Regions from separate parts of the Longispora fulva genome, predicted to be linked through region 1. Evidence: riboswitches for the same ligand, from Rfam matches in the RefSeq annotation. Region 1 holds a riboswitch; each other region holds the start of a gene.
The links. A riboswitch is a leader RNA that binds a small molecule or an ion and turns the genes downstream of it on or off. The one in region 1 is predicted to bind cyclic di-AMP.
Positions count from the first base shown of each region.

Region 2: it holds a riboswitch for cyclic di-AMP, as region 1 does, so the genes downstream of both, IW245_RS33840 (C40 family peptidase) here and IW245_RS05030 (coiled-coil domain-containing protein) in region 1, are expected to answer to the same signal.
Region 3: it holds a riboswitch for cyclic di-AMP, as region 1 does, so the genes downstream of both, IW245_RS42375 (C40 family peptidase) here and IW245_RS05030 (coiled-coil domain-containing protein) in region 1, are expected to answer to the same signal.

Region 1 covers NZ_JADOUF010000001.1:1,147,394-1,154,839, reverse strand. Annotated here, with positions in the region: gene IW245_RS05040 (serine hydrolase domain-containing protein) at 1-66, shown strand, start outside; gene IW245_RS05035 (GNAT family N-acetyltransferase) at 163-714, opposite strand; gene IW245_RS05030 (coiled-coil domain-containing protein) at 731-1,723, opposite strand; cyclic di-AMP (ydaO/yuaA leader) riboswitch at 1,735-1,886, opposite strand; gene IW245_RS05025 (DUF4259 domain-containing protein) at 2,005-2,373, shown strand; gene IW245_RS05020 (TrmB family transcriptional regulator) at 2,418-3,272, shown strand; gene IW245_RS05015 (adenylosuccinate synthetase) at 3,269-4,297, shown strand; gene IW245_RS05010 (PhzF family phenazine biosynthesis protein) at 4,419-5,246, opposite strand; gene IW245_RS05005 (hypothetical protein) at 5,350-5,787, shown strand; gene IW245_RS05000 (NADAR family protein) at 5,800-6,888, opposite strand; gene IW245_RS04995 (MFS transporter) at 6,916-7,446, opposite strand, start outside.
Region 2 covers NZ_JADOUF010000001.1:7,320,175-7,327,620, forward strand. Annotated here, with positions in the region: gene IW245_RS33820 (hypothetical protein) at 53-577, opposite strand; gene IW245_RS33825 (GNAT family N-acetyltransferase) at 720-1,211, shown strand; gene IW245_RS33830 (aminoglycoside phosphotransferase family protein) at 1,226-2,152, opposite strand; gene IW245_RS33835 (C40 family peptidase) at 2,317-3,282, opposite strand; gene IW245_RS33840 (C40 family peptidase) at 3,426-4,343, opposite strand; cyclic di-AMP (ydaO/yuaA leader) riboswitch at 4,385-4,519, opposite strand; gene IW245_RS33845 (alpha/beta hydrolase) at 4,672-5,616, opposite strand; gene IW245_RS33850 (metal-dependent hydrolase) at 5,624-6,424, opposite strand; gene IW245_RS41870 (4'-phosphopantetheinyl transferase family protein) at 6,515-7,192, opposite strand; gene IW245_RS33860 (permease) at 7,294-7,446, shown strand, end outside.
Region 3 covers NZ_JADOUF010000001.1:6,117,008-6,124,453, forward strand. Annotated here, with positions in the region: gene IW245_RS27690 (dienelactone hydrolase family protein) at 1-341, shown strand, start outside; gene IW245_RS27695 (threonine ammonia-lyase) at 431-1,366, opposite strand; cyclic di-AMP (ydaO/yuaA leader) riboswitch at 1,519-1,664, shown strand; gene IW245_RS42375 (C40 family peptidase) at 1,678-2,652, shown strand; gene IW245_RS27705 (aldo/keto reductase) at 2,787-3,740, opposite strand; gene IW245_RS27710 (MarR family winged helix-turn-helix transcriptional regulator) at 3,815-4,228, shown strand; gene IW245_RS27715 (DUF4352 domain-containing protein) at 4,256-4,780, opposite strand; gene IW245_RS27720 (NUDIX domain-containing protein) at 4,973-5,362, opposite strand; gene IW245_RS42380 (GEVED domain-containing protein) at 5,472-6,266, opposite strand; gene IW245_RS27730 (N-acetylmuramoyl-L-alanine amidase) at 6,479-7,354, opposite strand.

The DNA.
Region 1 (7,446 bases):
GATACGCTGGTGATCGCCCAGGACGCGGCCCCGGGCGCGGACATTCACGCGACGCTGAAGATCTGAAGACCATCATCTGTTACGGCGACACCTGCCCCGGTTTCCAGCGGTCGCCGGGGCACGCGGGCCCGCTGTCACCCGCTGTCACCTGGGGGGAGCTGGTCAGGGCCGGGTGACGGCGAGTTCGTTCTCGCGGCGGGACTCGTCGGCGGGCACCGGGACCGATACTCCGGTGCGGCGGAAGCCGACCTTGGCGTAGAGCGCCTCGGCCCGGGCGTTGTCCTGGTGCACGAACAGCCGGACCCGCTCGACCCGCGGGTCGGTCAGTGTCCAGGACCAGTCCAGCGCCGCGCGGAACAGCTCCTCGGCGAGGCCGGCGCCCCGGGCCTCCGGCCGGACGTACACGCCGACGATGTGGGTCTGGGCCACGGTCACCGTCTCACCGAACGCGCCCTCGGCGCCGGGTAGCTCGACGAGCGCGGTGACCCCGCCCAGCCAGCGACCGTCGGCGTCCTCGGCGACGAACTGCCGGGCCGCCCCGCCCTCGGCGGCGCCCCGCGTGCGTTCCTGCCAGAACTCGTCGGGCCGGGCCGACGCGAGCTCGTAGGTGTCGAGGAACGCCAGATGCGCGACCGGATCGCGCAGCGCCGCCAGCCGGAGCTCCTTCACCTGGGGCCATTCGTCGGCGCGTACCACTCTGATGGTGTTGATCATGTGGTCATCGTGCCACTCAGCGGATGGACAGGTGCACGTGGTTGGTGTGCTCGGCTGAGGGGTCGCCGCTGCCGAAGTAGGACCGCCAGCCGGTGCCGGGCATCCAGATCTGCCGGAACCAGATCACGTAGAGCACCCCGAGCCGGTCGGCGTTGGCGATGTACCACGCGGCGAGCCGGTTCCCGTAGTCCTTGTCGGCCCCGGACGCCTGGCCGCCGAAGCCGTTGGGGGCCGCCGCCCAGTCGCAGGCCCGGCCGCGCGGGTGCTCCCCGCCGTCCTCCATCGAGCGGTAGCACGAGACATAGTGGTCGAATCCCGCTTTTTTCGTTTCCTCGTACGCGTGCAGGGTCCGCGGGGTCAGGCAGCCGCTCGTCGTCGGGTCCTTCACCGAGCAGCTCTCCGACGGGAGGCTGCCGTCCGGGTTGCGCGGTGCCGGGGCGGCGTTGGCCGGCAGGTCGCCGAAGCCGAGGGTCGGGTCGCCGCCGCCGGCGGAGCGCAGCGCCTTGAGCGCCTCGTCCTGGCGTTTGCGCAGCTCCTTGAGCTGGGTCTCCTGTTCGATGATCGCGGCGTCGAGGTCCTTGCGCTGCCGGGCGAGGGTGGCCTGGGCGGCCTTGAGCGCGCTGACCTGCGCGCCGTCGCGCTCGGAGAGGTAGCGCACGGTCGCCGCCGACTCGAGGAAGCTGTCGGGCGACCCGCTGGACAGCAGCACCTCCAGCTGCGCCGTGGACCCGCCCCGGTACTGCGCCGCCGCCAGCCGGCCCACCGCGGCGGTGAGGTCTGCAACCTTGGCCTGCGAGGCGGTGACCTGCTCGGACAGCTCGGCCTCGCGCTTCTTCGCGTTGTCGATCGCCGTCCGGGCGTCCTGGTAGCCCTGGGAGGCGGCGGCGAGCGCGTCGCGGAGGGCCTTCGTGCCGCCCTCGGGCTCGGCCTGGGCGGGGGTGACGGCGAGCAGCGTCGTTGCGAGAACGGCGACGGCGGTCACGGCGGCGCGCCGCGCTGGTGCGGACAAGACAGCAGGAACCCTTCTCCCGTACCCGCCTACCAGGTCAGCTGACGGATTCGGGCGGGAAGAGCGCCCTACCGGCCGGTCCTCCACTGAGGAGTCGGACGGATTCACCCCACGTACCTTGGGTCCCCGGCTCACCCGGAGGGTGACTCGGCGGTGACTCCCGGTGCCACTGTGCGGTGGCGAGGGGCCGGTCGTCTGAACGCCGATGCTAGGACAGGGTGTCAACGCCGGCAACTGTCGTACCGGGCTGGCACGATCCCGTCACACACGATGGAGGTTCGATGGGCACCTGGGGCAGTGGCAACTTCGACAGCGACACGGCGGCCGACCACCTCGCCGAACTCACGGACCGGCTGCTCGACGAGGTGGTGGCGGCGATGGCCGGCGACCCCGTCGAGCTCGAACCGGACGAGTACTGGGGGGTGGCCGTGCCCTGCAACCTGGAGCTGCTGTGCCTGCTCGCCCGGCAGGGGCACGTCGGGGTGGCCCTGCCCGCGCCGGAGACCGTGGCGGAGTGGAAGACGACGTTCCTGGCCATCTGGGACGCGACGATCGACGGGTTGGAGCCGAAGCCCGACTACCGGGTCGCGCGGCGGGCCGTGCTGGTCGAGACGTTCGACAGGCTGGCCGCGGAGGCGGCGCTCGAGTAGTAGTTGCGTTCACTACTACGCACCGGGTAGCGTCGGGCCACGTGATGGAACGCCTGACGGCGCTCGGGTTCACCTCCCAGGAGGCCCGGGTCTACGTCGCCCTGCTGCAACAGCCCTTCGCCACCGGATACGAGCTGGCCAAGAGCGCCGGCCTGCAACGCGCGAACGTGTACCAGGTGCTCTCGGCCCTGGTGGACCGCAGCGTCGTCGCCCGGGTCTCCGAGGACACGCCGGCCCGGTTCGTGGCCCACCCGCCGGCCGAGGTGCTCGGCCGGATCAAACGGCAGACCGCCGAGCGCGCCGACAGCCTGATCGCCGACCTCGCGGCGGTCACCGCCCCGCAGGAGCAGGCCGCCTTCACGCTGCGGGACCGCGCGGCGGTCATCGACCACACCGTGACTCTGGTGCGCGAGGCCACCAGGCGGGTCGCGGTGTGCGTCTGGGCCAGCGACCTCGACTGGCTGGCCGGCCCGCTGCGCGCCGCGTCCGAGGCCGGCCGCCAGGTCGTCGTGAACGTCTTCGGCGACGCCGAGCTGGACTTCGGCGACGTGTACCGGCACGAGTCGCTGTCGCGCACCGTCGGCGGGCACCTGCTCACCGTCGCCGTCGACCACACCACCGCGCTGGTCGCCTCGTTCGACGACCCTGCCGGGGCGGTGTTCACCCGCAATCCGGCCCTGGTGCGGGTCGTGGAGAAGCTCATCCGCGACGAGACGTACATGGCCGCGATCTACGAGCGGTTCGCCCCCGAGCTGGAGGCGGCCTTCGGGCCGCACCTGGTGAACCTGCGCACCCGGCTGCTGCCGCCCGAGCAGGCCCAACAGCTCATCTCGATTGTCGGGTTCGGCGCGGACTCCGCCGCCGGACTACTCGCACCATCCCCGGAGGTCCACCCGTGAGTGCCATCGTCGTCGTCGACGCCCTGTGGGGCGATTCCGGCAAGGGCAAGACCTGCGCCCACCTCACCCTGAAGCACCGAGCGGAGCTCAATGTGCGCGCCGGGGTCGGCACCAACGCCGGCGCCAGCGTGACCCTGGAGGACGGCACCCTGGTCAAGGCCCGTCAGCTGCCGATCGGATGGGTCAACCCCGGCACCCGGGTCGCGGTGGGTCCCGGCGTGCTGGTCGATCCGCTGGTGCTCGCCGACGAGGTCGCCCGGTTCGGCCTCGAAGGCCGGGCGATGATCGACGGCCGGTGCGGCGTGATCACGCCCGAGCACGTCCGGGCCGAGCGGGCCGACCGGCACCTGGCCGACACGGTCGGGTCCACCTGCACCGGCAACGGGCACGCCCGGGCCGACTTCGTGCTCCGCCGGGCCGTGCAGGCCAAGGACGTCCCCGCCCTCGCCCCGTACGTCACCGACGTCGCGCGGGAGGTCAACGCCGTCGCCGCCGACGAGGGGCGGACCGTGGTCGTCGCCGGGTCGCAGGGCACGATGTTGTCGCTGGCGTTCAGCCCCGACTACCCGTACACGACGTCGGGGAACTGCACGGCCGCCGCGGCGATGGACGACGTCGGGCTGAACTGGCGACTCGTCACCGACGTCGTCATGGTCGTCAAGGCGATGCCCACCCGGGTGGGGGCCGGTCCGCTCCCGCTGGAGATGTCGGCGGCCGAGGCGGAGGCGCGAGGCATTGCGGAGTACGGCGTGCACACCGGGCGGACCCGGCGCAAGGCCGAGGGCCTCGACTTCGACCTGCTGCGGTACGCGGCCATGCTCAACGGGCCCACCCAGATCGCCCTGACGTTCTGCGACCACTACGACCCGCGGATGCGCGGCGCACGGGACACCGGGGCGGTCACTCCCCGGGTGCGGGACCTGATCGGCCTGGTGGAGGAGGCGACCGGCGCGCCGGTGACCATGGTGGACACCGGGCCCCGGCTGGGCGACATGATCGACCTGGTGCCGGTGCCGACCGGCTGACCGGGGCCACCCGGGCCGGGTCGGTCGGGGATCGCACATCCCTCACCGCCCCGGGCCGGGGACGGGGCGACCGCTGGAACCCGGGGCAGGTGTCGCCGTAACCGTCGACGGGTTCGTGATCTTAGAGCTCGACCTCGCCGGACACGCAGGTCACGGTCCCGCCGGCCGCCCAGACCGCGCCGTCGGCGTCCTCGCTGAGGTGCACCCGGCCGGCCCGGTCCAGGACGGTGCCCTGGCTCGCGACATACGGCGCGGCGAGCCGGCCGGTGCGCAGCAGCCACTGTGCCAGGGAGGCGTTCAGGCTGCCGGTGACCGGGTCCTCCACGGCGAGCCCGTCCTGCGGGGAGAACGCGCGCACCTCCACGGCGCACGGCGACCCCGGCGGGTAGAGCCCCACCACCCCGAGGTCCAGGTCGACCGTCGTCGGGCGCACGGCGAGCACCGCGTCGGCGTCGGCGAGCAGCACCGCCACCCAGCCCGGGCCGTTGTCCACCCACTCGGCGTCGACGACCGCCGAGCGGTCGAGGCCGAGCAGGCCGGCGACGTGCGCCACCAGCGACTCCTCGACCGGCCCGGAGCGCAGCAGCGGCGGCGCGGCGAACGCGAGCCCGTCGGCCGTCCTGCGCACCCGGACCAGGCCGGCCCCGCACTCCTGCACGACCACGTCGGACGCCGCGACGCCGCCGGCCTCGAGCCAGGCGTGACAGGTACCCAGCGTGGGGTGTCCGGCGAACGGCAACTCCGTCGTCGGGGTGAAGATCCGCACCCGGTAGTCGGCCGCCGGGGTACTCGGCGGGAGCACGAACGTCGTCTCGGCCAGGTTCGTCCACCGCGCGAACCGGCGCATCTGGTCTGTGGTCAGCCCGGTGGCGTCGAGGACAACGGCGACCGGGTTGCCCCGGTAGGGGGTGGTCGTGAACACGTCGACCTGCCGGAAGGGGCGCAGCATCCGGCCAGTCTAGGGCCGCCCCGGGCGGTGTCGCCGAAACGGGGTCCGGCCGGGTGGGCGGCTGGTAGGAAGGAGAGGACGGGGTTCGGACAGGGGGCGTCACGTGCACAGGCATCGGATGGCGGCGGTACTGCTCGCCGCGGGAATCGGGCTCGCCGGCTGCGGCGGCAGCGACAACGGCGCGACCCCGTCGGTTCCCACGACCACGCCCCCGGCCGCGACCTCGGCGGCCGGGCCGACCTCCGGCGCGCCGTCGGCGTCGGGTACCACGGTCACGGCGGACCTCTCGGAGTTCACCATCACGCTGTCGCAGCGGACGTTCACGCCGGGCACGTACACGTTCGTGGTGCGCGAACAGGGTCAGGTCACGCACGCGCTGGCCATCAAGGGGCCGGGCGTCAGCGAGCAGACCACGTCGATCCGGCCCGGCGGGGCCGAGCAGCGGATGACGGTGACCCTGCGGGCGGGGACGTACGAGATCTGGTGTCCGGTTGGCAACCACAAGGCCCAGGGAATGGATCTGACCATCACGGTCGCCTGAGCGCCGCCTCGGTCAGAGCAGGCCGGCGCGGGCGGCGGCGAACTCCGCACGGACCTGTTCGAGGATCCGGCCCATCCGGTCGCGGGCGTCGAGGAACGCCGAGTCGCTCCCCCGGTACACGATCCGGGCGTCCCCCGTCGCCAACAGCACGTCCAACAACTCCGGGTGCTGGCGCAGCCGGGCCCTGTGCAGTTCGGCCAGCACCGCCTCGCGCGCGGCCGGCCAGCCCGGGCGGAGCTGGCCGGCGGACAGCAGTTGCCGGGCCCGCCAGTCCCCGTCGGCCTCCCGGATCGCGTCGCGGACCGCGGGATCGGCGGCGGCCAGAGCCCAGTACGCCCGGCCCAGGGTCGGGTAGGTGTGCCCGCCGACCTCGACCGCCGCCGGGTACTCCGCGCGCAGCACGTGCACGCTCGGCGGTGCGGGCCACTGGCCGTAGATGGTGTCCAGGACGACGGTCGGGTCGGAGGTCTCGGCCGGCCCGTCGGAGTGCCGTCGGGCGTCCAGCTCCCCGGTCATGCGGCCCCGGTCGGCGAAGTACTCCAGGGCACCGGCGTGGTCCTCGGCCGTGACCGGGTCCCCGCCGTCGGCCAGGGTGCCGCCGAGCGGGGTGGCCAGCGCCCGGTACGGCCAGTCCTTGACGTCCATGTCGCCCAGGAACATCCGCTCGTGTTCCGGCACCGCCAGGTACGCGGCGAGCAGGGCCGCACGGTTCTCCTCGGTCGGCTCCCGGACGAACGCGTCGACGGCGGCGTCGCACCGGTCCTCCGCCGTCGGCCGGCCGGCGAGGCGGTCCATCTCGTTGCGGACCTCGGCGAACAGGCCGTCCGGGGTGAGCCAGGCGTCCGAGTTGGCGAAGTCCCAGGTCGCCAACTCGAACGTCGAGACCGGCGCGCCGTCGACCGGGGTGACGGTGATCCAGCCCGAGTCGAGCTTCGCGCGGAACTCGTCGAGGGTGAGCATGCCCCAGCACTCGACGACCCCGTCGGCGTACATGATGAGGTCGGTGAGGAAGAACGTCTCGCCGTTCCGCACGAACACCGGCCGCCAGGTGCCCTCGATCCGTTCCTCGTCCACCATCCGGAACGCGCGCCGCTTCGTCATCGGGCCAGTATCACCACCGCCTGCCACTCAGTCCGTCGCCGCCCCCGCCATCACCGGGCCGGCGGCTGGCTCCGGTTCGGCCACCGCCTCCGGCAGCGCCCGCAGCCTGCTCACCGGCGACACCAGCAACGCGACCACGATCGCCGCGGAAGCGACCGCCGCGACGGTCAGCGCGCCCCGGTGCCCGATCGCGTCGGACAGCAGCCCTGCCGTGAGCCCGCCGAGCGCCCCGCCGCCGAACAGCAGCGTGCGGAACACCGCGGTCATCCGCCCCATCATGGACTGTGGCGTACTCGTCTGGCGCAGGCTGACGATGATCACCCCGGCGACGCCGAGCCCCAGGTACGTGGTGAAGAAGGAGGTCACGAACAGGGCCACCATCACCGGCCGGGGGCCGGCGGCGAGCGGGATCAGCGCCGGCCCGAGGACCAGGGCCGACTGGGCGACGAGGTAGACCCGGCCGAGCGGGAACCGGCGGATCACCCGCCGGGACACCGTGGCCCCGATCAGGCCGCCGACGGAGGCGGTCGCGAAGACGCCGCCGAGGGCGGTGGCGGG
Region 2 (7,446 bases), 6.2 Mb from region 1:
AACGAGACGACAGGGCCCCGGCATCAGCCGGGGCCCTGTCGCATGCCTGGGGCTAGCCCGGGTCGGCGGTGTCCCCGGACGGCGGGATGCCGTCGGCGGGCCCGGGGCGGCGGCTGAGTTCGACGGCCAGCGCCCAGAGACGCTCCCGGCCGGCCTCGATCACCGCCGGGTCGGGGTCCGGGTCGAGCGCCCTGCGCTCCTCGAGGAACGCGAGCGTGAACGCGGCCGCGGCGGCCCGGGACAGCAGGACGTGCTCCCCTCTGTGGAACCGGGCGGACAGCCGCATGGCGAGCATGATCAGTCCCAGGAAGAGGAGGAGCACCGCCACGACGCCCGTCACGATGCCCGACGTGACCGAGCCGTCCGCGATCAGCCGGATGCCCACCACCAGAGCCGTGACGGCCAGCGCCGTCAGCACCAGGCCGACCCGGAACATCCCCTTGATCGTCCGCCGTATCTCCGGATCGAGCGGGATCGGCGGTGCGGACCGGTCCCCCGACAGGGGGTGCAGGAACACGACGGCGGTGCCGTCGGCCCAGGCCTCGTACTCGAGCTTGCCCAGCTCACCGTCTGACATGCAACTCCCCCGACCGGCCCTGGTGCGACGTCGCGAAGACTAACCGCTGGGGGCCGTGCGCGGAGCCCCGTGCCCGGTTGGTCGGCCAGGTCGGGGCCGAATCCCGGTCGACCGGCCCTGCGGGGCTGGGTAGGGTGCCCGGATGACGTCAGCACTGCGCCTTGTGGCGGTCACCCCGGACAACATCGACGCCGCCTGCGCGGTGGCGGTCCGGCCCGATCAGGACCGGTTCGTGGAGTCGGTCGCGCGCTCCCTCGCGGAGGCGTACGTGCACCCGGAGATGGCCTGGCCCCGGCTGATCCTCGACGGGGACCAGCCGGTCGGCTTCGTGATGGCCTTCCTCGACGTCCACTTCTCCGACACCGACCCGCCCGAGCTGCTCCGCTCCGGCCTCTGGCGGCTGAACATCGGGGCGGACCAGCAGGGCCGGGGGTACGGCCGGTTCGCCGTCGAGGCCGTGTGTGCCGAGATCCGCCGCCGGGGCGGAACCCGGGCGACTGTGACCTGGGCGCCCGGCGAGGGCGGCCCCGAGGGCTTCTACCTGGGACTGGGCTTCCGCCCCACCGGCGAACTCAGCGGCGACCAGGTCGTCGGCGAGCTGGACCTCACCGCAACGGCGCCGGTCGCCGCCTGACGGGACGAAGCCCGCTAGCGTCCCGGGTGCGGGTCGGCGGGGCGGACGAGGTCCTCGTAGCCGGGAGGCACCGGGATACCGGCCGACAGCATCCAGTGGATCCGGCTCGCGCCGGTCAGCGCCAGGGTCGTGCGGTAGCCCAGCAGGACCTCTCGCGGGTCGAGGCGACCGGCGGCACCGGTCAGGTACGCGTCGACCAGGGTGTCATCCATCGTGCTCAGGGCCAGGTGGGCGAGGTCCGCGCCGGCCGGGCCGGTGCCCAGGGTGCCCCAGTCCAGCACCACGGTGGCACCGCCGGCCGCGATCAGGTTGCCGGCGTGGAAGTCGCCGTGGCTGAGGACCCCGGGGACGCCGCGCAGCTCGGCGAGTAGGTCGTGCCGTCGGGCCCAGAGCGCGGCCAGCCAGGGGCGGGCGTCGACCCGGGTCCAGTCCAGGTCGCTGACCGCGATCCGCTGGGCGAGCTGGTGCCCGGCCAGCCACGGTACGGCCGGGACCGTGGCCGTGGCCTGCCACTCGCCCAGCCGGGCCGCGGCGAGCCGGGGGGACTCGGCAGGGCCGGTGACGTCCTGGAGGTAGACCACGTCGTCGAGGACGCCGTAGCAGGGCGGGGACGTCAGACCGGGGCCGGTGGGCAGGGCGGATACCGGGCCTCCGGTCAGCGCCGCCTGGTAGGCGAGGGGTTCGCGGCGCCAGTATGCCCAGTGTCGGGGGTCGGTGGCCGCCTCCGCGTGCCGGCCGGTGGTCACGGGCCGGAACTGCTTGCGGATCAGCGTGAAGGGTCGCTCCCGGCCGTTGACGGCGGCCCGGCCGACGAGCCGGGTGACCCCGGCGGTGGCCGCCCCGGAGCTGCCCGGGATCGGCTCGGCGGCACAGGACACGACGACGGCTGCCGGGCTGCCGACGGCGTCGGCCACGACGGACGCGGGGATCAGGTCGGACACCGTCTGACCGTAGCCACCGACCAGCCACCCCGCACCCGGGATTCACCGCTGGAACCAGGATCAGTGACGCGCCGTAAAAAATAATGGTCTAAAAGGTTTTGATCTAAGGCGAAGTGGCCCGCTGAGGGCGGGGCTGGCAAGCGTCGTCCTCAGCGGGTCCTCACTCAAGCGCGCACGCGGCCGTAGCCGTAGAGGCCGCCGATCTGGTTGATGCTCGCCAGCTGGACGTTCTGGCCCGGCTGCGGGGCGTGGATCACCTGGTTGTTGCCCACGTAGAGCGCCACGTGGCCGAGGCCGTTGGAGAAGACCAGGTCGCCGGGCTGGAGGTCGGCGCGCTGGATGTGGGCCGTGGCGTCCCACTGCATGGCGGCGTTGTGCGGCAGGGAGACGCCGGCGACCTTCCAGGAGGCGAGGGTGAGGCCCGAGCAGTCGTAGCCGTTGGGGCCCTCGGCGGCGAAGATGTAGGGCTTGCCGACCGCGCCGTATGCGAAGTCGACGGCCTTGCCCGCCGTGCCCGGCAGGTGGGGCGCCGGGAGGCCCGCTGAGCTACCCGAGCCCTGGCCGGCCTTCTGGCGCTGGTCCTGGAGCTTCTTCAGATCCTCCTGGATCTTCGCCTTCTGGGTGGCGAGCTCCTTCTCCTGGGCCGTCTGCTCGTTGAGGACGCCGTCGAGTTTGGTCTTCTCGCCGTCGTAGGCGGACTTGGCCTGGTTGTAAGCCGCGATTTCCTTCTGCTGCCCGTACGCGAACTGGTCGAGGACCGTCAGCTGTTCCATGAGCGCCGTCGGGTTCTGCGAGCTGAGCAGGGCGCTCATCGAGGACACGCTCTGGCCCTTGTACGCGGCGGCGGCCACCTGGCCGATCCGGCCCCGCGCGGCGTCCACTTTGTCCTGGGCCGGCTTGAGCTGGAGGTTCAGCTTGTCCACGGCCACCCGGGTCGCCTTGAGCTGCTCGTTCACCTTGTTGTAGGACTCGATGACCTTCTCGAGCTCCTCGGACGCCTTGTCGATCTGGGCGTTGAGCTCCTGCGGGGTGGGCTCGGCCTGTGCTGGTGCCGCACCCAGGGTGGCGGCGACGGCGATGACGCAGCCGATGGCCAACACGCGGAGGGGTTTCCGGCTGACGGTGGTCAACGCAGCACGACCCTTTCATAGGCGACAAGCCGCGCCCACGTTACCCGCCTTGTTAAACGCATGCCACCTTCGGGAAATGCCTACTACGCAATGAAAACAGCCCACCACCCAAGGTGATGAGCTGTTTTCATCGTATTGCGGGGTTACGCGCTGACGCGGCCAGCGCCGTCGTAGCCGCCCATGTCGTCGACGTTGGAGAGCTTCACCGACTCGCCCGGCTGGGGCGCGTGGATGACCTGGTTGTTGCCCACGTAGATGCCCACGTGGCCGAGGCCGTAGAAGAACACCAGGTCACCCGGCTGCAGTTCACCGCGGTCGATCCGGGTGGTGGCGGCCCACTGCGAGTTGGTCAGGTGTCCGCCGATGCCGACGCCCGCCGCGCCCCACGCGGCCATGGTCAGGCCGGAGCAGTCGTAGGAGCCGGGGCCCGCCGCGCCGAAGACGTACGGCTTGCCGAGCTGCGCGTAGGCGAACTGCACGGCGACGCCAGCCTTGCCGGAGACGTTCGGCGGCGGGGTGTTCGAGCCCGAGGAGCCCGAGCCCGAGGAGGTGGACCGGCTGGCCCGCTCGGCGGCGGCCGTGGCCTCCTGGCGCTCCTTGACGAGCGCGGCCGTCGCGGCCTCGACCATGGCCTTCTTCGCGGCCAGGGCTGTCTCCTGCTGGGTCTGCCCGGCGATCAGGGCGTCCAGGCGGGTCTTCTCGGCGTCGAGTTCGCCCCGGGCGCTGGCCATGTCCTGCACGCTCTCGGGCGCGGGACGGCTGGGGGCCGGAGTGGCGAACGGGGCCGGCTTGAGGGTGAAACCGAGCGGGTCGGCCGTCGCGGCCAGGGGCGCGAGCTTCGCGGCGACCGTGTCGGCGATCAGCCGGGTGCTGGCGAGTGCCGCGTGCACCTTGTCGTACTCACCGGAGATCTGGGCGACCTCGCGGGTGTTCTGGTCGATCGTGCTGTCGGCGCCGGGATCGGCGTGCGCAGCGGTCAATGGTCCGGCGACGGCCAGCACGGAGACGCCCACAACAGTGAGCGCGGCGCGCAGCAGCCCCGGCACGGTATTCGGTGCCAAGGAGGACTCTCTTCCCTCGTCTGCCTACACGGGCAGCACACCGCCTACCGGGTTAGCTGACGGGTTCGGACGGGAAGAAATGTGCGCCCTACCGCGCACTGCGCGGATTCACCCCGGCGGAGGGAGTCGCACCCTCCGCGATGGTTCCCCGGCTCACCGGTCACGATGACTCGGCGGCCCGTCCGGCGCTCCCCATCAATGGGTGGCTGACTCCCGGACCGGACTGACGCTACCGGGGATCCGGGGCATCGCAACCCTGAGTGACGAGCCAGACGAGGACCCTACCCCGATGAACCGCAGCTCAGGGCAGGGTCTAGGCTCCGCGCGACTACCCTACGTGCGCGTTCAGCCACTCCTGCAGGGTGTCGAAGTAGAGCTGGCGGGCCTCCTCCGCCGACAGGGCCAGGTCGTGCAGGCCGTCAGGAACCTCGATGAAGGTGACGTCCGGGCCGAGCGCGCGGGCGAACTCCGCGATGTGCTCCACGTCGAGGACAGCGTCCATCCGGGTGGCGTCGTCGCTCCACTCCGGACTCTTGTAGCTCGCGGTGGACGCCGTCACGAGTACCGGGATGTCGATGTTGAGGCCCTTGCGGAGCCGGCGCTGGGCGTGCGTGATCGCGACGAGCCAGCCGAGCCGGGTCGGGATGCCCTCCAGCGGCTTCCACGCGGTGTCGAACCGCCAGCTGCCCTTGCGGTCGATGTGCAGGCTGTCGCCGTAGACCGTGCTCAGGCCGGCCGGCACCACCCGCATCGGCTGCCGGCGGCCCACCGGGGCCAGCACGACGGGCGCGACCCTGCGCAGGAACCAGTTCGCGTTGAGGTCGAAGAACGGGCTGTTCAGGGTGAGCGCCGTGATGATGCCGGTGCCCTGCAGCTTGTGCGCCCACAGCGAGGTGGTCAGGCCGCCGGTGGAGTGCGCGTTGACGACCAGGATGTCGTGGCCGTCCTCCTCGCGGATGATCCGGGCGGCCTCGTCGAGCTCCGTGAAGTACTCCGACACGCTGTCCACCATCGACGGTGTCTGGCCGGGGCGGAGACTGCGCCCGCTGCGCCTCAGGTCGAGCGCATAGAAGGTGTAGCCGAGGCTGACGAAGAAGTCGGCCAGGTGGGTCTGGAAGAAGTAGTCGTTGTACCCGTGGACGTACAGCACGGCACGGGTCGACTGTCCGGCCCTGCGGCGCACGAGAGTCGCCACCAGCTCGCCGTGCTCGTCGTCCGGCAGCGGCAGCGTGCGCGCCTCGTAGGCGTCGCCGAGGATGTCCTTGACCCACATGGGCACATCATCGCAGGTGGTCGAGGATGTCGGGCACCGCCAGCAGAATTCCGGCCAGTCCGGCCACAATCACAAAAAACGGGCGGAGGAAGCCCCGTTCGAAGCCCCCGTTCACCTGAACGGCCATAAAATTCGGTACGCCTATCTCCCGCCACACCCGACCGGCCAGGGGCAGCGGCCACAGCACCGGACAGCCGGCCCGGGTGATCATGTCGCCGAGGGTGTGGATGACGCCGCCGAACGCGATCGCGAGCCCGAGCAGCGGATAGCCCCGGTCGGCGGGCAGCCACAACCACGCGCCGTACGCCGCGCCGGCCGACAGCAGGGTCACCACGATCCAGCCGCGCTCCTTGGCCCAGTCGGCGAGCAGGCCCCGGATCGCGAGCCCCAGGGTGAAGAACAGCAGCCCGATCACGAAGGGTTTGCCCCAGTGCCCGGCGAGGAACGCGACCAGGCCGCCGAGGGCCACGTTGAACACCCAGGTGTGGGTGAGGGTCCGGTGGCCGTTCTTCCGTTTCGGGTCGTGTTTGGCCCGGGTAACCGTGTAGACGGCGAGGGCGAACTTCTCCACGCACTCGGCGAGGAACAGGGAGGCGACCCCGAAGGTGCGGGCCACGGTCGCCCCGCCCTTGTTCGCGGTGACCCGGCCCGAGCAGTCCAGGTCGGGCAGCAGGGCGGCCCCGGCGCAGACCGCCGCCCCGACGACCAGCTCGGCGGGGCGCTGGTGCAGACCCATCCACTCCCCGAGTGCCCACGAGCCCGCCAACCACGCGGCGGCTCCGGACATTGCGTGCGTCGGCCCCATCACCATGCCGCCGAGGGTCCCGGTTCGTGCCCGGGTGGGCGACCGCGACACGCGGCCGTGACCAGATTGTTGCCGGGGCCACGTTTGGAGCCGTCAGGCCGGGGTAACGAGCCTCGTCTGGTGGGTGCTCACGGCCGCGAAACCGTAGCGGTGCGCGGGATCCAGCCAGTCCAGCACGTGCCAGGGATCGAACCGAGCCCTTTCGGGGGTACCGGCCGGCACGTGCGCCGGCAGCCCCGACAGGTCGGTGTCCCGCAGCCGCCCCAGGCTCGCCGCGCCCACCTTGATCAGGGCCTCCTTGCGCACCCACTGCCGGATGAACGCCGCGCGTGGGTCTCCAGCGTTCCTGACCGCCTCGAGTTCCCCGTCCGACAGCACCTTGGCCATCAGGCCGTCGTCGAGCTGCCGGCCGATCGCCTCCACGTCCACGCCCACCGGGGCCCACCCGGCGGCCGCCGCGACCGCGCCCCGGGTGTGCGACAGGCTCACGTGCACCTCGGGCCGGTCCTGCACGTACGGGCGGCCGTGGTCGGTGGCCCCGCAGCCCGCGCAGCGCTGCCGGAGCACCACGTCGCCGGCCGGCACGTCGAGCAGCGCCGCCACGCACCGGCGGACCAGGACGTGCGCGGCCACGTAGTCGGCCCGGTCGACCTCGCGCCGGTACGCGCCGGCCCGGGCGAGCTCCGCGTCGGTCAGCAGCTCCCCGCCGCCGTGGGCGAGGACGCCGGCCGTGTCGTCGACCATGGCCAGGGTCGGTGGGGGCGTCGTCACGCCGTGAAGGGTAGCCGCGGGTCGCCGGTACCCTGAATAACAAGTCCGTTATAGGGGTTTAGAGGCTTCTCGGGTGGTTGTTCGACGAGTACCTTCACTCTGTGCAGACAGAGACCGCGCCCCGGGCCGCCGCGCCGCCGCGCGCGAAGAAGCGCTGGTCGGTGCGTTCCGTGGAGGTCCTGGCCGTCCTCCTCGTCGCGGCCATCGCGGCCCGGGGGCTGCTCGCGGGGGCGATGGGCACGCCGCGGTTGCAG
Region 3 (7,446 bases), 5.0 Mb from region 1:
CGGCCGGGACGGTCTACGCCGGCTTCTCCATGGGCGCGTGGGCGGCCTCAGAGCTGATCCGGCACGACCCGGCTCCGGGCGGGCTCGTGCTGCTGCACAGCGCCGGCGACGTCGGCACCGGCGAGCGGCTGCCGTGCCCGTGGCAGCTGCACGCCGCGGAGGGCGACGAGTTCGCCACGCTGGACGAGATCCAGGAGTGGGAGATGGCCGAGCCAGGCGGCGAGACGTTCCTCTACCCCGGCGGCGGCCACATCTACACCGACGCCGACCTGCCCGACTACGACGCGACCTCGGCCGACCTCACCTGGCGGCGCGTCCTCGCCTTCCTGGCCAGAATCTAAAACCAACATCGTCATCCGATGACGGTGGTCCCCGACCCGGGTTCCAGCGGTCCGACACGTGCACGCCCGGAAAGGCAATGCCCCGACGGTCAGACCAGGGCCGCCAGGAGTGCCGGGTTGATGTTGCCGCCGGAGAGCACCGCCACGGTGCGCCCGATCGGCAACTCCTCCCGGTGGTAGAGGTACGCGGCCGTGGTCACAGCCCCGCTCGGTTCGGCCACCAGGCGGGAGGAGCGGGCCAGCACGCCGACGGCCGCGCCGATCTCCTCCTCGGTGACGGTGACGATGGCGTCGACCACCTCGCGGATGTGCGCGAAGGTCAGCTCCGACAGCTGGGGGCTGCGGAGTCCGTCGGCGATCGTCTGCTGGGTGCTCTCGATCGGCCAGGACACGACCCGCCCGGCGGCGAGGCTCTCCCGGGCGTCGGCCGCCAGCGCCGGTTCGACCCCGATCACCTTCGCGCGCGGGGCGAGGGCCCGGATCGCGGTACCGACGCCGGAGATCAGGCCGCCGCCGCTGATCGGGACGAGTACGACCTCCACGTCGGGCAGGTCCTCGGCGATCTCCAGCCCGACGGTGCCCTGTCCCGCGATGACGTCGAGGCTGTCGAACGGCGGGATCAGTGGGTAGCCGTGCCGCGCGGCGAGTTCCTCCGCCCGGGACACCCGCTCGGCGGGTGCGACGACGATCACGTCGGCGCCGAGATTCTGCATCCCGGCGATCTTCACGTCGGGGGTGGTGTCGGGGACGACGACGATGGCGGGGATCCCGAGTTGCCGGGCGACGTAGGCGACGGCCTGGCCGTGGTTGCCCGACGAGTACGCGACCACTCCGGTCATCCCCGGCCGGATCGCGTTCCGCGCGCCCCGGATCTTGAAAGCCCCGATGGGCTGCAGGTTCTCCGGTTTGAGCCAGAGTGGTCGGTCGGCGTCGCCCCACGCGCAGGGGACGAGTGGGGTCCGCAGCGCGGTGCCGGCGATGGTCTCCGCTGCGGAGTGGATGTCACCCAAGGTCACGAGCCTCATAGTCGTCAAGGTAACCACACGGCGAATTCATCGTTATGTAGTTGGGTAGCTACCGCACGAAGTGGCACCAGCAGATAACTTGTTACCCCCCAGTCCAGCGTCTAGCCTTGGGACCGTTCGTCCGGGTACAGCGACCCGACGGGGGGAGCACCGGTCGAATGCCGCCGAATCGCCTCTGTGCGAATCGGGGACCCACAGTGCTAGTTGGGGTGAGTCCGTCACTGTTCGTAGTGATGGTAGGGCGATCTTCCCGCCCGAACCCGTCAGCTAACCCGGTAGGCGGCTGATGGAAGAAGGAGCCGACAGACCAGGTGAATTCCGTCCGCGGAGCCTACTTAGCCGTCGTCGCCGTCACCGCCACCGTCGTGATGTCCTTCGCGGGCAGCGCGCACGCCGACGATGTCGACGAGATCGAGCGCCAGCTGGATTCCAAGTGGAGCTCGCTGGAAACCACGATCGAGCAGTACAACAAGACCGCTGCGACGTTGAAGTCCACCAAGGCCGAGGCCGAGGCGGCGTCCGTCAAGGTCAAGCCCCTCCAGGACAAGGTCGACGCCGCGTACGCGCAGATCGGCCAGATGTCGGCCGCCGCGTACAAGGGCGGCAAGGCCAGCACCGCCAACGCGCTGCTCGGCGGCAACTCCGCGGACGCTGTCCTCCAGCAGCTGACCCTCCTCGACGCGATCAGCGGGTCGGAGCAGAAGCAGATCGACGAGCTGAACAGGCTCAAGGCTCCGCTCGACGCCGAGAAGAAGAAGATCCAGACTCTGCTCGACGCGCAGCAGAAGATGGAGTCGGAGCTCTCGGCCAAGAAGGTCGCCATCACCGGCGAGATGGACTCGTTGCAGACCCAGCGGGCCGCGGCGTACAAGGACCGGGCGAGCCGCAGCGGCACCCGGATCGACTATGTGCCGCCGTTCATCCCCGGCCCGCCCGGCAAGGCCGTGGCGTTCGCGATGGCCCAGATCGGCAAGCCGTACGTGTGGGCGGCCGCCGGCCCCGACTCCTACGACTGCTCGGGCCTGACGCTGGCCGCGTGGGCGCAGGGTGGCGTGACGTTGGGCCACTACACCGGCTGGCAGCGCGACGCCTCGACCCCGATCACCCGGTCGCAGCTGCAACCCGGTGACCTGATCTTCTACGGTGGCGACCGGCACGTGGCGCTGTACATCGGCGACAACAAGGTCGTGCACGCCCCGCAGCCCGGCCAGAACGTGAAGATCGAGAGTGTGGACATGGGCGGGGACAACCCGACCGCCTACGCCCGCCCCAAGTACGCGCACTGACACCCCCCTCGCGAACGGCCCGCCTCCCCGTGGAGTGCGGGCCGTTCGTGTCACGTGGGTGTGCCGTCGCCGGTCGGGGGCGGGGAAGGACCGCCGCGCGCCGGGGCGGGTGTCGCCGTAACCGGAAAAGGGTTTTAGTAGCGCGGGCCCTCGGGCGTCGGCAGCGCGTCGAGGTCCGCCAGGTCCTCGGCCGTGAGGACGAGGTCGGCGGCCGCCGCGTTCTCCTCCAGGTAGCCGATCCGCTTCGTGCCCGGGATCGGCACGACGTGTTCGCCCTGGGCGAGGGTCCAGGCGATCGCCACCTGGCCGGGCTTGGCACCATGCCGGTCGGCGATGGTGCGCACCGCGTCGACCAGCTTCTGGTTGGCGGCCATCAGCTCGGCGGAGAACCGGGGCATCAGGCGGCGGCGGTCGCCCTCCTCCAGGTCGTCGAGGCTCGCGAGCGCGCCGGTCAGGTAGCCCCGGCCGAGCGGCGAGAACGGGATGAACGCCGCCCCGTTGGCCCGCGTCCACGGCACGACCTCGTCCAGGTAGTCCCTGGTCCACAAGGACAGCTCGGACTGGACGCTGGCGACCGGGTGCACGGCGTGCGCGCGGGCGGCCTCGTCGGCGGTGACCTCCGACAGCCCGATGTGGCGGACCTTGCCGGCGGCGACCTGCTCGGCGAACGCGCCCCACGACTCCTCGATCGGCACGTCCGAGTCGACCCGGTGCAGCTGGTAGAGGTCGATGTGGTCGACGCCGAGCCGCTGGAGTGACGCGTCGACGGCGGCCCGGATGTGCTCGGGACGACCGTCGGGCCGCATCGCGGCCGGGAACGGGGCGGGCACCAGGCCGGCCTTGGTGGCGAGCACGACCTCGTCCCGGCGGCCGGCGAGCGCCCGACCGACGAGCTCCTCGTTGTCGTACGGCCCGTAGATGTCGGCGGTGTCGATCAGGGTCACGCCGAGGTCGATCGCCCGGTGGATGACCTTGATGTGCTCGTCGGGCGACTGGGTCCCCGTCGAGTACGCCCAGGTCATGCCCATGCAGCCGAGGCCGACCGCGCCGACTGTCAGGTCGGTGTTGCCCAGGGTGCGCTGATGCATCAGTACTCTCCCAGCTATCAGTGCTCTGATTGTTTCAAGAGCGAGACTATCAGAGCCCTGATAGTGTGGGCAACATGCAGCTCGGAATGTTCGTACGCAGGCTGGAGCAGACGCTGACCGCCGCCAAGGCCGAGGCGTTCCGGGAGACGGGGCTGACCGTGCCGCAGCACCTGGCGCTGCTCGTGCTCGCCGCGTCCCCCGGCAACTTCTCCGCGGCCCAGCTCGCCAGGGTCTGCCTGGTCACACCACAGACCATGTCGACGATCACGGCGAATCTGCTGGCCAAGGGGCTGATCGAGAAGCATCCGTCGGACGTGCACGCGCAGGTGCTGGTACTGAAGGCGACGCCGGCCGGGCTGGAGCTGCTGGAGCGGGCCGAGCCGGGACATCTCGCGGTGGAGGCCAGGTTGATCTCGACGTTCACGCCGGAGGAGCAGGAGAAGTTCCGGGAGTTCCTGATCCGGGCGCTGGACGCGCTCACGGACTGAAGCGGCGCGGGCCTGTGGCGCTCCCCGCTAGCTGACCGGGACGACCGTGCCCTGGCCGCTGACCCCGCCGTGCAGCTCCAGCCGGGTGAGCTTCGCGCCCTTCGGGATGTCGAACACCACGATGCCGGTCGCCTGCGCGCCGGCCGGGATCTCCTTGACCAGGGCCTGGTTGTCGCCGTTGGCGTAGACGCCGGCGACCGGGTCGCTGCGCACCTCGGCCGGCGCGTCCGTGAACGCGCGCTGCAGGGAGTCGGTGAAGACCCTTGCCTCGGTGGCAGTGTTCTTCACACCGAGGGTGACCAGGCAGTACTGCCCCTGGGGGGTCTTGTTCAGGGCGTCGGTGCCGACCCGCTCGACCCCGCACCGCACGTTCTGGGCGACGAACTCGAAGCCGGCGTCGCGGATCGGGCCGGTCGCCGACGGCGTCGGGGTGGCCGCGGCCTTCTTGTCCTCGTTCTTACCGCCTGTGGACAACACGAGGGCACCGAGGACAACCACGAGAAGTAGCGCGGCGATGCCCAGCGCGAGCGGCAGCTTGCTCTTGTTCGCCATGCGCCCGAGCCTACGTTCGACCTGCGGTTATCCACAGGTTATCCACAAGGAAGAGAGGTTACCCACAGGGTTGTCCACAACTTATCCACAGGTTGTGCACAGGGTTATCCACAGGCCCTGTGGACAACCTCACAGCCCGCGCGACGTCGCTACGCTCGGGCGCTCGGGCCATGGTCTCGTGAGGTCAGCGCCTCACTGGCGGAAGATCACCTTGGCGATGCCGGTGAGCTCCTTGGCCGCGATCTCCTCGCGGGTCAGGAACAGCATGGCCTGACCCTCGCCGACCACGACGTCGTCCTGGGTCGCCTCGGTGGTGCCCGAGAAGATGTGGAACCGCACCCCGACCCCGTCGGTGGCGCCCAGCTCGACCACCCGGCCGGCCTTGAGGTACGCGACGAGGCCGGTCTCCTCGTACAGCTCACGCTGGGCGGCGAGCAGCGGGGTCTCGCCCGGCTCGAGACGCCCGCCGGGTGGCGTCCACTGGCCCGGAGCCACCGGCGCGTCCTCGGTGCGGTGCTGCATGAGCACCCGGCCGGCGGGATCGGTGAGGACGATGACGGCCACCTCGCGAGTGATCTCCATGCCGTGAGGCTAGAGCGTCGCGTCGGTGGCGCCCGGATGGGGGCCGGACACGCCGACGCGCCCGGCGCCCGACCCCCTCGGGGGAAGGCGCCGGGGCGCGGCGGACGCGCTACGCGCGGATGATCAGGCGCCGGCGGTAGGCCCAGGCGAACAGGACCCCACCGAGCACGAGGAGACCGGCACCGATCGGGACCAGGGTCGTCCAGGAGTTCTGGCCCGTGACCGGGAGCTGGCCCTTGACGGACGGCGTGGCCGACGGCTTCGGGGTCGTGCCCCACACCACGGGGTGGTCCTCGACCTCGCCGCCCTTGACGGCGCCGAACACGGTCGGGGTCGACGCCGTGTCCGGGTAGATCCGGATCCGGATGAACGGGGTGTCGTTGACGTAGCCGGCGTAGTCCTTGCCCTCGGCGGCGGCCGGGACCTTGAAGGTCAGGGTCACCGTGGTCGCGTTCGGGGCGATCGGGGCGACCGTGCTCTCGTCGGCGTCGAACTTGCCGTTGTTGTTGAAGTCGAGCCAGCCGCCCATGACGCCGGCGATGTGCCCGGTGTTGGTGACGGGCACCGGCACGTCGACCGTGAGGCCGCTGCGGTCCAGGACCAGCGGGTCCGGGAAGGCGTCCTCGTCGTCGGTGCCGAGCTTGTCGTCGCCCTGGCCCTTGAGGCTCGGGTGCCCGTCGTTCTCCAGGTCGACCGTCTTACCGATGGCGAAGACCTGACCGTTCAGCGCCTCGGAGGCCGTGTGCCGGGGGCCATCCTCCGCCTCGCTGGTCTGGTAGCTGTCCGGGGCGTCGCCCCAGTCGGCGCTACCGGCATCCTCGACGGCGCCCGGGGCCGCAGGGGCCGCCGGAGCCACCGCCACGGCGACGCCGGGAGCTCCGGGGGCGGCCGGGGCGACGGCCACGCCCGGTGCGGGAGCAGCTGGGGCCGCCGGTGCCGGTGCGGCTGGAGCCACGGGCGTGGCTCCAGCCGCGCCGGGGAGGGACAGGGATCCAATGATTATCCAGCCGGCGGCGACAGCCGCAGCAAGCCGGGAATGTACTCGCACAGCACCATCCTTGGGAGAGAACCATCAGCCTTACGGCATGATTAGCGGATCTTACCCCATATGTCCAATTAGCTGAGATACCGGCTCAGTGCGGTAACCAGTGATTGTGCTGCTTTCTGGCGAAAGTCCGGGCTTTTCATCAGGCTCGCGTCGCCGGCATTGCGCATATTGCCGGCCTCCAACATCACCTTCGGCACGGTGGTCAGGTTCAGACCACCCATGTCGGTACGGGGGTTCAGACCGTCCGTCCCGATGTAGCTGGACGCCTGGAGCCCGGTACCGGCGCGGTAGGAGTCGCGGACGGCGATCGCCAGCCGGTGCGACGGCTCCTTGATCGGCCCGTTCAGCCCCGGCTCCATCACGTGGAACCCCGAGCCGCCCGCCGGCCCGCCGTCGCCGTGGATGGAGATGACCACTGCGGCACCCGACTCGTTTCCGATCCGGGCCCGGTCGGTGATGCACGGGCCCCACGCCGTGTCGGCGTCCAGCGTCATGACGACCTTCGCGCCGGCCGCCCGGAGCAGACCGGCGAGGCGGGTGGCCACGTCCCAGGTGAACGCCGCCTCCTGGTACCCGTCGTTGGTCTGGGTGCCCGTGGTGTCGCAGGCCTTCATGCCGTTGCCCGAGTCGACCTGCTTGTTGATCTCGGCGGTGTGCTGGCCGTTGTTCCGGTTGTGCCCGGGGTCGATCACGATCGTCTTGCCGGCCAGGCCCTTGGTCTGCACGACCGGGGCCTTCGAGGCGGCCGGCGAGGGCGCGGAGGACGGCGACGGCGTGGACGCCGCGGACGTGGGCGCGGCCGACGGGCTCGGGGAGGATGCCTCCGACGGGCTGACCTGCGCCGCGACCGGGGCGGTCTTCGGAGCGGAGGTGCCGCACCCGGCGAGCACCGCGAGGGCTCCGGCCGCCACGAGGACGGTTCCTCTTTGCACTCGGGTCCGCACCCAGGATTCCCTTCATCGACGCCAGGACCCGGCCATCCTAACCGCCGGGCGCCCGCCGCCCGGATTTCCGTCCGCTTCGCACCCTTTGCGGG